Regions from separate parts of the Paenibacillus sp. FSL R5-0701 genome, predicted to be linked through region 2. Evidence: riboswitches for the same ligand, from Rfam matches in the RefSeq annotation. Region 2 holds a riboswitch; each other region holds the start of a gene.
The links. A riboswitch is a leader RNA that binds a small molecule or an ion and turns the genes downstream of it on or off. The one in region 2 is predicted to bind cyclic di-AMP.
Positions count from the first base shown of each region.

Region 1: it holds a riboswitch for cyclic di-AMP, as region 2 does, so the genes downstream of both, MKZ13_RS17930 (3D domain-containing protein) here and MKZ13_RS06960 (hypothetical protein) in region 2, are expected to answer to the same signal.
Region 3: it holds a riboswitch for cyclic di-AMP, as region 2 does, so the genes downstream of both, MKZ13_RS00530 (C40 family peptidase) here and MKZ13_RS06960 (hypothetical protein) in region 2, are expected to answer to the same signal.

Region 1 covers NZ_CP150230.1:4,076,619-4,080,833, reverse strand. Annotated here, with positions in the region: gene MKZ13_RS17940 (ABC transporter substrate-binding protein/permease) at 96-1,559, shown strand; gene MKZ13_RS17935 (amino acid ABC transporter ATP-binding protein) at 1,546-2,268, shown strand; cyclic di-AMP (ydaO/yuaA leader) riboswitch at 2,489-2,686, shown strand; gene MKZ13_RS17930 (3D domain-containing protein) at 2,689-3,360, shown strand; gene MKZ13_RS17925 (polysaccharide deacetylase family protein) at 3,465-4,215, opposite strand, start outside.
Region 2 covers NZ_CP150230.1:1,543,498-1,547,712, reverse strand. Annotated here, with positions in the region: gene MKZ13_RS06970 (Nramp family divalent metal transporter) at 1-719, shown strand, start outside; gene MKZ13_RS06965 (HAD family hydrolase) at 856-1,539, opposite strand; gene MKZ13_RS06960 (hypothetical protein) at 1,873-2,271, opposite strand; cyclic di-AMP (ydaO/yuaA leader) riboswitch at 2,387-2,561, opposite strand; gene MKZ13_RS06955 (glutathione peroxidase) at 2,934-3,413, shown strand; tRNA gene MKZ13_RS06950 (tRNA-Leu) at 3,564-3,646, opposite strand; gene MKZ13_RS06945 (urease accessory UreF family protein) at 4,090-4,215, shown strand, end outside.
Region 3 covers NZ_CP150230.1:107,456-111,670, reverse strand. Annotated here, with positions in the region: gene MKZ13_RS00540 (M1 family metallopeptidase) at 1-379, shown strand, start outside; gene MKZ13_RS00535 (hypothetical protein) at 390-1,241, shown strand; cyclic di-AMP (ydaO/yuaA leader) riboswitch at 1,487-1,624, shown strand; gene MKZ13_RS00530 (C40 family peptidase) at 1,664-2,098, shown strand; gene MKZ13_RS00525 (GNAT family N-acetyltransferase) at 2,453-2,947, shown strand; gene MKZ13_RS00520 (cytochrome c) at 3,098-3,454, shown strand; gene rbsK (ribokinase) at 3,532-4,215, opposite strand, start outside.

The DNA of each region.
Region 1 (4,215 bases), 2.5 Mb from region 2:
GTCAAAATGCATTGCATAATCATGCATTGTACTTTATAATGACTCAGTCATCAACATGAGAAGCATACAAAGTATTGTAAGGGGAGAGAACAAGGTTGAAATTAATAAGTCGTTACACCATGATGCTGTTGACCTTTGTTGTTCTACTGACAACTGCCGTTCCTGTGGCACTTGCAAGTGGAACTACAGATAATTCAGGCAGTAAAAAGCTGGTGCTCGGTACAAGTGCCGATTTTGCACCATACGAATTCCATAAAGTGATTAATGGTAAAGATGAAATCGTCGGCTTCGATATTGAGATCGCCAAAGAGATTGCCAAAGATCTTGGCGCTGAGCTTGTGATTGAGGATATGGGCTTCGACGGTCTTCTGCCTTCATTGCAGAGCGGGCGTGTTGATCTGGTGATTTCAGGTATGACGCCGACGGATGAGCGGAAGAAAAGTATCGATTTTTCCGACACCTATTATAAATCAAAACAAGTGATTATGGTTCGCAATGTGGATAAAGACAAATATCCAACCATGGCAGAACTTGAAAATGCGAAGATTGGCGTTCAGAAAGGCTCCATTCAGGAAACGATCGGACAGAGTATTCCAGGAGCGAAGCTTACTGCGCTGGATAAAATCTCCGATATCGTGCTTCAACTGCAAACAAAACGCATTGACGCGGCAATCGTTGAAGATACCGTTGCTGCAGGTTATCTGGACGATATCATTGGACTTGCTGCTGCTGTTCCGGACGAAGAGCAAGCAGAAGCGGCAATCGGGATTCGTAAAGGTAATACCGAGCTGCTAGCTGCAGTAAATGGAACACTGGAGCGACTGAAAAGTGAAGATAAAATCAATCAGATGGTGACGGACGCCAGCCTCTTGATGGCGGATAAAGCGAACAAATCACAAAATATTTTCCAAGTATTCTGGGAGTACAAAAGTTTCTATGCTACAGGTGTAGGATACACACTTCTGTTGTCTGCACTTGGGGTTATCTTCGGGGTAATTATTGGATTGATCATCTGTTTGTTCCGTTTGCATGACGCTGCAATCTTGCGCTGGATCGGTACTGCTTACGTTGAAGTGATCCGTGGCACACCGATGCTGGTACAATTAATGATTATTTACTATGGTTTTTCCCTGAGCTTTGGCATTAACTTCACTGCCCTTCAGGCAGGTATCATCACGCTTTCCATTAATAGTGGTGCGTATCTAGCGGAGATTTTCCGTGCAGGTATCCAAGGGGTGGATCGTGGCCAGTTGGAAGCAGCTCGCTCCCTCGGAATGGGCAGAGGTGCAGCCATGCGTTACATCATATTGCCACAGGCTTTCAAGGCCGTATTGCCGGCAATTGGTAATGAATTCATAACGATTATCAAGGAATCCTCCATTATCTCTGTTATCGGTATGGTGGACATTATGTATCAGGCAAGTGTAGTCAAGAACATTACGTACCAAGGCTTGAGTCCATTTTTGATTGCAGCAGCCATCTACTTTGTAATGACGTTTATTTTGTCCAAGCTGCTGGGACGACTGGAAAGGAAGTTGAGTGCAAGTGATAGACGTTAGACAATTACACAAATCTTATGGAAATAACGATGTGCTTAAGGGCATTAATGTGACGATTGGCAAAGGCGAGGTTGTCGTGGTTATCGGTCCTTCCGGTTCAGGTAAAAGTACATTCTTGCGTTGTCTGAACCTCTTGGAACAACCTACATCAGGTGAAATCGATTTTGAAGGTGTTTCAATTACGGACCCCAAGCACAACATTAATGCAACTCGGGAAAAAATGGGCATGGTGTTCCAGCATTTCAACCTGTTCCCACACAAAACGGTACAGCAAAACATCACGATTGCTCCGATTAAAGTGAAGAAACAATCCACGCAGGAAGCGGAGAAAATTGCTGCTGATCTGCTTAACACTGTGGGCTTGTACGATAAAAAAGATACATTCCCGAATCAGCTGTCCGGTGGACAGAAGCAGCGGATCGCTATTGCAAGAGCATTGGCTATGCAGCCGCATGTCATGCTGTTTGACGAGCCTACTTCGGCACTGGACCCCGAGATGGTCGGTGAAGTGTTGGATGTCATGAAACGTCTTGCAGAAGGTGGGATGACTATGGTCATTGTAACGCATGAGATGGGTTTTGCACGTGAAGTAGGAGACCGGATCCTGTTCATGGATGGCGGGGTTATTGTAGAAGAGGGAACACCTGATGAGGTGTTTGGAGCACCGAAAAATTCACGTACACGTGATTTTCTTGCCAAAGTACTCTAAATGAAAGTGATCATTAGCGTTACTGACTTCGAGTCGGTGACGCTATTTTTTTATGGTTAATAATCACGTATGGATTCGGAAAAGTAACTATTCTGTTACCAAATGTAAAGGAATCGGGTCGTCCAATATTTCTAAAGTATCCAGTACTCTTACATATGCTTACATGCTAAAAAACCATTTGGTAAGAATTACTACAAGTTCAGGTTACAAAATTGTGATATATTGAACTCTGCCGAAACTTCCGGACAGGGAGTGCGGGGGATGTAACGATGCAGATTTGTGCAGGGGGAAGATCTACAGCACACTGCTTGGGGTGAATTAGGGGTACATAACGTTTCAAATGTAATGAAGAACCTATAGGGTGGGCTCCTCATCCGAATCCGACAACTAACTTCGCAGGCACAATGAGGGAGGAAGACCATGATTAACAAGAAACGTATAGCCAAAACAGCAGTAGCATTAATGACAACAGCAATGCTCATTCAAGCCGTTCCGGCTCACGCCGATTCAGTTCATGTGGCCAAAGAAGGGGATACCTTCTACACCTTATCAAAACAATATGGAGTAGCAATGAACACGTTGGTTAAAGCAAACAACGACATTTCACCTTACAATATTTATGGTGGTTTGAAAATTACGATTCCCGGTAAGGCAAACAATGTAGCTGCCGCGGCGACGGAGAGCAAGACCCAAGCCAAAACGGTTACTACAGCAAGTTTGGACGTTAACGCAGATAACAAAGTGGTTCAAGCCTGGGGTAAAACATTCGATTACAGCAAAGCTGTGAACGTGAAAGCAACGGCATACTCTGCAGATCCGTCTGAAAATGGAGGCTGGGGTGCAGTCGATTATTTCGGAAATGACCTTGAACTGGGTACGATTGCAGTTGATCCAAGTGTAATTCCACTCGGAACCAAAGTACTGGTAACGGGTCACAGCCATCCAGGATTGCCAAAACAAGCTTTTGTAGCCACAGCGCGTGATGTAGGCGGTGCAATCAAGGGTCACCGGATTGATATCTTTATCCCGGGTAGCAAACAGTCCGTAAGCACATTTGGATTTCAGGATATCGAGCTGTACATTCTGAAGTAGAAAATTAATTACATCTAACGAATTCAAACAGGGTGTCTGCCAGTCGCAAACTTGCGATTGAACAGCACCCTTTTAATATTCTCATTTATTTCTTCATCGTCATCTTAATCTTTGGCCTTTGACAATCCCAGCATTTCGTCCAAGGTGACAAGTTCATATCCGCGCTTTTGCAATTCCTCAATGATTTCAGGCAAAGCCTCAATCGTGCCGTTCAGGTTTGATCCTACACCGCCTCCAGCATGTTGCAGAACGATGGAGCCTGGTTTTACGGCAGACAGGATGTTATCTTTCACCTGTTCCTTTGAAAGGCCTTTCCAGTCCAGAGAGTCTACGTTCCAGTTCACAATGCTATAGTGTTGTTTGGCAGCCCATCTCAGCTGTTCTTCATTAATGTCTCCATAAGGCGGCCGAATCATCTTCGGCGTATATCCCGCCAAACGTCGAATAATATCCCCGGTATGTAAAATTTGTTTGCGAAAGGCATTCATCGACAGCTTACTGAATTCAGGATGATTGTAGCTGTGATTACCAACCATATGCCCTTCCTTAATGATGCGTTTCACCAGATCCGGATGTTTCTCTGCACGACTACCCACGATGAAGAATGTAGCTCTGACATTGTATTTCTTCAATACATCCAGCACTTGTGGAGTAAATCGTGGATCAGGTACATCATCAAAAGTCAGTGCAACCTTCTTTGTTGAAGGACCATTGGTTTTGAACGTATCGGCATATTTTTGACGTAACTGTCCCAATGTCAGTTGTTCTTCTTCCGCAGAATCCGAACCTGATACGGATTCACTTGGCGGGCTTGAAACATCCCGCGATGAAACTGGAGCATGATATCCTCCGAGA
Region 2 (4,215 bases):
TACCAAATGTTGAGATTCTGCAAAACCCGGCCATGCTCTATATTGCCATTGGTATTATCGGAGCAACCGTGATGCCGCATAATCTGTACCTGCATTCTTCCATTGTGCAGACCCGTCAGATCGAACAGACACCACAGGGCAAAAAAGAAGCCATTCGGTACTCGACCATGGATTCTACGATTGCGCTGACACTGGCCCTGTTCATCAATGCAGCCATCCTGATTGTATCTGCTGCTGTTTTCCACAGTGCTGGTATGACGCAGGTTGCTGAGATCGCTGATGCCTATCATCTGCTGACACCTCTATTAGGTACTACGGTTGCAAGTATCTTGTTCGGCGTGGCGCTGTTAGCATCAGGTCAGAACTCTACCCTTACAGGTACACTCGCTGGGCAGATCGTTATGGAAGGTTTCCTGAACATTCGCATTCCGGCATGGCTACGCAGACTGGTCACACGTCTGATCGCCATCATCCCGGCGGTAATTGTCACAGCGATTGCAGGAGAACATGGCACAGAAGAACTGCTCATTTTGAGCCAGGTCGTGCTGTCGCTTCAATTGCCCTTTGCTGTAATTCCCCTGGTGATGTTCACAAGTGATAAAAAAAGCATGGGTGCATTCGCCAACAAATTGTGGCTCAAAATCATCTCATGGGTCATTGCCGCGATTATCGTTGTGCTGAATGTATATCTGATCATTCAGACGATCCGGTTATTCTAATCTCGTTCTCATCGACAAAATACTAAAAAGGCTGATCAACTCCGGTATGCTATACCCAAGTTGATCAGCCTTTATTGTTGCAATACAGCAAGGTGTTTTCTTTTATAGTAAAACTCAAACTCCAGTAAACAATCATCTAATCCTGATTTGGTATCAGTAACGGCAGGAGTTGATCCAATGAATCAACAGTCCAATCCGCACGTTGGTCATCAGATAGTTCTGGCTGGAATCTTCCGTAACCCTGCATAATTCGAATCGTACGCATGCCCAGCTTCAGAGCAGGTATAATGTCGTTATCGATCCGATCGCCGATCATGACGGCTTCCTCCGGTTCACAACCGGCCTGTTTCAAGGCCACAGCGTATAACTCAGGGTCTGGCTTGGACACTCCTTCTTCAGCCGAACATGCCAGAACATCAACATACTTCCGCAAGCCGTAGCTCTCCAGTCTCTCTTCCGTTCCAGGACTCTGATTGGCAATAATGCCAATGCGATAATGCCGTGACAACTGCTGAAGGACGTAATCCGCTGATGGAAAAGGACGTTCAAGATCTTTTTGAAATTTCAGCTTGTCCTGAATCTGCTTCTGGTGTCCGTCGTCTTCAACGAATGTGCGAATCGCCACTCTCATCGGCCATTGCTCATATCTCTGGTAACAGTTCGCGAACAGTTCGCGTACCGCCTCAATCTTCACCGGATACCCCAATGCACAGACTTCGCGGACGAACTGTCCGATAATATCATCAACCGGCTCCCATTCATCCACCAGTGTATCTCCAACATCAAAAAACAACCATTTCAATCCACCTACATCCGGCACGCCAATTCCTCCTTGTAAGCCACAGGTGATTCCTGATCCTAATCGAGTTCAAAAAGTCTGGTTTTCAGTACCGAGAAGATGGAATGAAGCTAGAAATGGAGTAGCGGAGCGTAGGGAAAACTACGTGAGCAACGGACATTTCGGCTGAATTTCATATTCGATGCTGATGATGCCACAAGGCATCCTTCGTAATCAAAAGCGGACTTTTTGAACAACCTCTAAAACCATAAAAAAGAAGACTCACCATCCTGCATGAGTCTCCTCAAACTTCCGTTTATCGATACATTCAATTATAACAGGCACCTTACACCTGAGCAATCAGAAGCTATGGCATTAACCATTGAGGAGAAAGCCAACTTCCCCATTGAGCGAATATACAATCCGGTCTGCGCCCATGCCCCGATAGATGCCCTTAGGATGACTCTGCTCCGTAATAACGCACAGAGATTTCGAAGTCCATGAACGGCAGATCTGTAAATAACGACAGGTCAGATTCAGGCTGTTCTCGAAAATAAACACATTGCCTACGCTGCCCTGCGGCAAAAACCATTTTTGAGCTGCAGCCGTGTTCATGCGAATGACATGTTCTACTCCGATTCTACGGAGTCTGCGCTCTTCCCCTGCACTGTTGGTTAGAACGGCAAACGGCATTTTTTTGTACATCAGCAATTTGATAAATTTGCGTCCTGCTTCATTTGGAGCAGTCACTAAGATCATCTCAGTATCCATCATTCGTTCCTCCCTTGGCGTGAAAAGACAACAAAAAAGAAGCGTGGGGGACCAAGGCCTCCCGAACGCTTCTTAAAGTACCCATGGCGAAAACGCCATGAACCAGCGTACGGCTTGTTGCCTCTCCCTTTAACGCTTACGAGGTTAGCTGACGGATTCGGGCGCGAGAGTCGCCCTATTTCCGGCTGTCACCGGAAAATTCACCCCATGAATGCCACTGTCCTGGACAGCGCATTCCGTTGGTTCCCCCGTTTCCCACTCATCAATGAATGGAAACTCAGCGATTAAAACATCGTTCGTATATCTTAAGGATAAGATCGAGCGATATTATCGTTTGTTTCGTTTTTCAGGTACAATTTAGTTTAAATTGAAATTACGTTATGAATCATACACCCGCGCCATGTCGGTGTAAAGTCCGCCCAGATCACCGAATCGGCAGATTTTTGCCAATTCCCATCCGTAATAACGCTTACAACAAAGTTATACTCCATCTATCTCTTCAAGGCTATCTAATTCTCACTCTGGCGTAAATCACTTCCCAATTCATTCACGTATTCTGCACAACTTGCCTGTTTTGATTCTTTTAACACCACATTAGTTTTGCAATATTTAATTGTAACCAATATAATAGAAGATATAAGAGTAAATAAATGGAGGCGATTTAGATGACAGTCTACGATTACAAAGTGAATACACTTCGCGGTCAAGAAGTTGAAATGTCCGACTACCGTGACAAAGTGTTACTGATTGTGAATACGGCAAGCTCATGCGGCCTTACCCCTCAATTCAAAGGTCTGCAAGAACTGCAAGACAAGTTTCAAGATGCTCCATTTGAAGTGCTTGGTTTCCCAAGCAACCAGTTTGCACAGGAAAAAGGATCTTCCGACGATATTGCCGAGTTCTGTCAGATGAATTATGGCGTGAGTTTCCCCATGTTTGAGAAAATTGATGTGAACGGCTCAAGCGCTCACCCTCTTTTCCAACACCTTAGCACAGAAGCTCCTGGCCTGCTCGGCTCCAAAGCAATTAAATGGAATTTCACCAAATTCCTTGTGGATCAGAACGGACAGGTAATCAAACGTTATGCTCCCAAAACAACACCGGACAAGATTGAAGAAGATATCAAGAACTTGCTGCAAAAATAATACATTGGCCACCCGTAGCCGGAAGATAGAGCACCATTGCCCCGGTAATGGATGGCCTTTTTTTTCTCAACTCTGATGTCAAACTGTTCAAAAAGACAAAAAAAAGAAGCCTTCCATTAATGGAAAGCTTCTTTTTAATCGTTCATATGATGCGGTCGAGAGGACTCGAACCTCCACGGGCATACGCCCACTACCCCCTCAAGATAGCGTGTCTGCCATTCCACCACGACCGCATGTCGTAAATAATCGGCAACAGAATTGATTATACCGGGTCCAGAACCAAAAGTAAAGTATTTTTTAATACTACTTTTTCAGCTAGGCAATTTCATCAAAAATCGCATAATCTCGTCATCTTTACCCATGAACTGCATATCATTAGATTTGATCCCCTCTTTTCCGGCTTGAGCTGATCTTATTGATTCATTTATATATAGTCCTTCCTTATATATAGTCCACCCTGCACTTCACCATATAAATAACACAACAAGTTATATAAAATAACACAATATTAAATCCCAGATTTAATTCATTAATTTTCACGGATTCTATTGACAAAAAGCGGACATTTATGGGATGATAACTATCATATGATTCGGATTTTTAAACACAAAGCAAACAAAAAGGAATATAAATGTCACTTTAAGTGACATTTAACGAACACAGGAGGCGAATGATTGTGAACCGTGGGAATAAGCTGCTCGATTATGTCAAACTGCTTGATTCCTCTATTCAGGTTGGAGGGTTCACCCATTCCTTCGGCATGGATATCCATATCAGGGAGGGTACCATTCGTAATGCTGAA
Region 3 (4,215 bases), 1.4 Mb from region 2:
TGGTAACGGGATGGCTGACTTTGCTGTAGAGAAGATTCGTGTTACGCCCGTACAGAAAGACGGTCAAACATTGTACGAGTCATCCGTGACGATCGCAAAAAAGGGCAGTGATTACAGCGCCGTTCCTGTTCGCATTGCTTTTGAAGACGGGCATATCCTCACCAAGCAATGGAATGGACAAGAAGATCGCATCACGTATAAATTAACTCACACATCCCCCGTATCCTGGGCCATGACCGATCCCCTGTACTCGATCGTGCTGGAGAACCGCCATATGAACAATTTCCTGAAATCCGGACTGGATGAGCAGGCAAAGTCCCGCTGGAGCATGAGTGTAACCAAACTAATAGAAGCCATATTCGGAGGTCTGTCATGGTGAGGTGGAAACGGTGAAAGCGAAAATACGTGAAGGCTGGTTTCTCGTCCGTCAGCATATGTTCATTGCCGCACTCTTATTTCTCTATCAACTCATTTGGGGATATTTCTTCTATCGAATGGTACAGTCGGCGGTCATCCCACTACTCCTTCGCTATCCAGATGCTGATGCCGGTGAGCTGAGTACACTTTTGTTCAAAATGGAAAGTCAACTTAACCTGTCTACCCATCCGGAGGTTCATCGTTATCTATGGATTCTAGGGGGCATGCTGCTAGTTCGCATGTTGATCAGCCCCCTCATTCAGGCAGGACTGCTCTACTCACTTCAGCACTTTAATTCTACAGAAGAGCGCATCCCCTTTGTCCGCGGAATCAAAAATCTGTGGAAACCGATGCTGCTTCTCCACACTATACGTACATTATTGATACTTCTGCCCGCCTACTGGCTCATACCGAAGCTCTACTCCATTCTCATGGACGGATTTCATTCCCTTCAATTACTGTTGCCTGGTATACCTTATGTTGCTGCCTGGATTGTATATGGTTGGATCATCCACCATGCCATACTCTACATGCAGTTCGGTGTGTCGGCACCAGAAGGAGAAGGCGGGGCTCACGGTACCCTCAAAGCACTCTGGATTGCAATGCGTCATCTCATCGCTGTAATCGGCATTGCACTCCTGCTGGGCGGAGTACACCTGCTCGTCTTTGGGGCCTTCACTTCAGCCTCATGGTTATTAACGGGACTTACCGGACTTATACTACAACAGACGTATCCACTTGCCAGATGTCTATTGAGTCTGTGGAAAATATGCAGCCATTTTCGATTATGGCAGTCCAAAATATCCAAAGGTGAGAGCAGATAGTTTAAAAATTGTTACCATCACATGTTAAACTCATGGCCTAAAATGCACTTATAAATAGGCAAACCTCAACCTTTCCCCGTCAAAGGTCGAGGTTTTTTTTGCTAAATTTGTTGCTAAACGTTGCCAAAGCCGTACTCCTCTGTTACAATAATCGCAGTGAGTTTTTAGTAACAACTTTGTAATCTTTACATTCATATTTGTAACTACTTAAAATTAAATCGTCATTTCTTGATTTCGCAGGTGCATAACTAGCATAGCCAAATTCCTGGCACCTGGGAAGCGGGGGAACCAGTTATGGGTGAATTGATCTTGCTACAGAGGGGTCATAGGGGACCTTCAACCGAATCCTTAAGCTAACCTCGCAGGCGTTGGAAGGGGAATATCTCTTGTTCAAGAAGAAATTAACCGCAGCTGTACTTAGCATCACATTCGCATTATCACTTGGTGCAGGTAGCGCATTCGCAGATTCAAAGATGGACACAGTAATTGATTCAGCAATGGGAACTACATACAAAAGTGGGGGAACAACGCTTAACGGCTTTGACTGCTCCGGATTTACACGGTATGTATTCGACAAGTTGGGTATTGATTTGGCACGCCAATCCAGTTCCCAATTCGACATGGGCGATTCCGTATCCCGCATGGAAATGAGAGCTGGGGACCTGGTGTTCTTTAATACAACAGGTAAAGGCGTATCTCATGTAGGAATCTTTGTAGGGGATGGAAAGTTTGCACACTCCTCTTCTTCCAAAGGCGTTACGATCAGTGCATTGAGTGAAAACTATTGGGCCAATCGTTATGTTGGCGCGAAACGGATTATGAGCACGGACGCATATGAATCACTGGCCCTTGACTAGGGACAAGCTGAGCAACATGATGCTGTAACCATTAACCATACTGGAACGAAGCAAGAAGCATAACAGAACCGCCCGGTACATTCTCCGCAGGAATGTATCCGGCGGTTTTTTTGTGCTTCAATCCTTATTCATGTTGCAAGTTATACTCGGGGCATATCCTGCGACATCAACAGGTTCATTTTGCGTTCGTTCGTCCGTGCCCTTATGATGTTTTTACCCATCCCGTTATAATATAAACGAAATTACCGGAACTTTTGTTTCATTTTTTTCTAGGGAAGGAAGACTTGCTAAATGAACATCACTTTTGTAGAGTGGACAAAGAGTTCTGTTTCAAGGAAAGGAGCATGCAGGTGTATGAAGGAAACCCCTGTGACGTTTCACGTTGTACCCATGCGAGAAGAACATGCGGAGCTTATCTGCAGTTGGCAGTATGATCCGCCTTACAATATCTACAGCTGGCTCCCCTGGGAGCAGATGAAAGCTCTGGAAGTCGAATTCGGAGATGCACAGCTGCGGCAGGAGCAATATGCAATCGTCCTGGATCAGAACGATCGTATATTCGGGTTCGCTCAATACTTCCCACTTCAAGGGGTAACCCGGATTGGCCTTGGCATGCATCCAGAGCTGTGTGGTCAGGGTCAAGGGACAGCTTTTGTCACTGCCATTGTACAGGAAGCCATTCGCCGAAATCCCACGAATGAGATTGATCTGGAAGTACTCACTTGGAATGCTCGTGCCATTCAAGTCTATCTGAAGAGTGGATTTGTCACCCAGGATACATACGAACGACAGACCCCAAGCGGCTTGAAGCCCTTTCACTGTATGGTTTATGAAGGGCCTCGCGGTTAGAATCCATTGCAAAACAACCAAATTTGCCCCTTGTTATGTGATTAGTTCAAAAAATTCCCACAAAATGCTATGATGTCAGTACAGGTTCCGTTATAATGATATGGATAGTTTCAGGTTAGATGATCTTTCATTCTGGAGGGGACATAAGGGATGCACAAATGGATCATGAGCGGAGTATTTTTTGCAGCATGCGCTTTAGCTATTGTTTTAATGTTTACGCTTCCAGGGAAAGAAGAAGTGGCTGAAGAAGCCAAACCAACCATGCCGGAAGTAACATTGGATGCCGGACAGGCTGAGGCACTGGTCAAAGCCAATTGTATCTCCTGTCACGGGGATCAGCTTCAAGGTGGCGTAGGACCTGCTCTGGCAAACATCGGCAGTCAGGATGATCTGGAGAAGATCTATTCTACGATTGTCAAAGGTAAAGGTGGTATGCCTTCCTTCAAGGGCAAACTGCAGGATGAAGAGATTGCAAATATCGCCATGTGGCTGTCAGAGAAGAAATAATCTCTGCACGAACTACATAATGAAGAGGCCCTTAATCCCCTTTTGGGAGAATAAGAGCCTCTTTGTTATACCAATTATTAGGCATCTGCCGCGTGCTCAGCCAGAAAGGCCTCAACTTCACTTGCGGACGGCATCCCGGACTGGGCGCCGAGCTTCGTCACGGATAACGCGGCCGCACCCATGGCGAAGCCTACGGCCGCGTCCAAAGTCTCACCGCGCGCGAGGGCTACCGCCAGCGCGCCGTTGAAGCAATCGCCCGCGCCGGTCGTATCGACGGCGCTTACGGCGTAGCCGGGCGCACGGCACGCGCCGGCACGCCCTGCTTGTACGCGGCCACCAGGCGCCGCCGCGTATACAGCCCCCTCGGGGCCGAGCGTCGTGACGACAGCGGCCCCGAGGGATGCGGCGAGCTCTGCGACTGCCGCATCCAGGTCTTCCGGCCGGAGATGATCCCGGCCGGTAAGCACGGCAAGCTCACTGCGGTTCGGCGTGACAACGTCGACGCACCGCAGGAGCTCCTGGGGCAGACCCGGCACCGCGGGAGCCGGGTTGAGCACCACCAGTGCGCTGCCTTCAGCCGCCAGTTGGGCGGCGCGGGTAACCGCTGGCAGCGGGATCTCCAGCTGTAGCAGCACCGCTGCGGCTGCAGTCAGGCTTTTTACCGTATCCGCCTCTTCCAGCATCTCAGGCACCACTTGCCCATTCGCACCAGGAATAACAATAATCCGGTTGTCTCCCCTAGAGAGCCAAATGGACGCCGT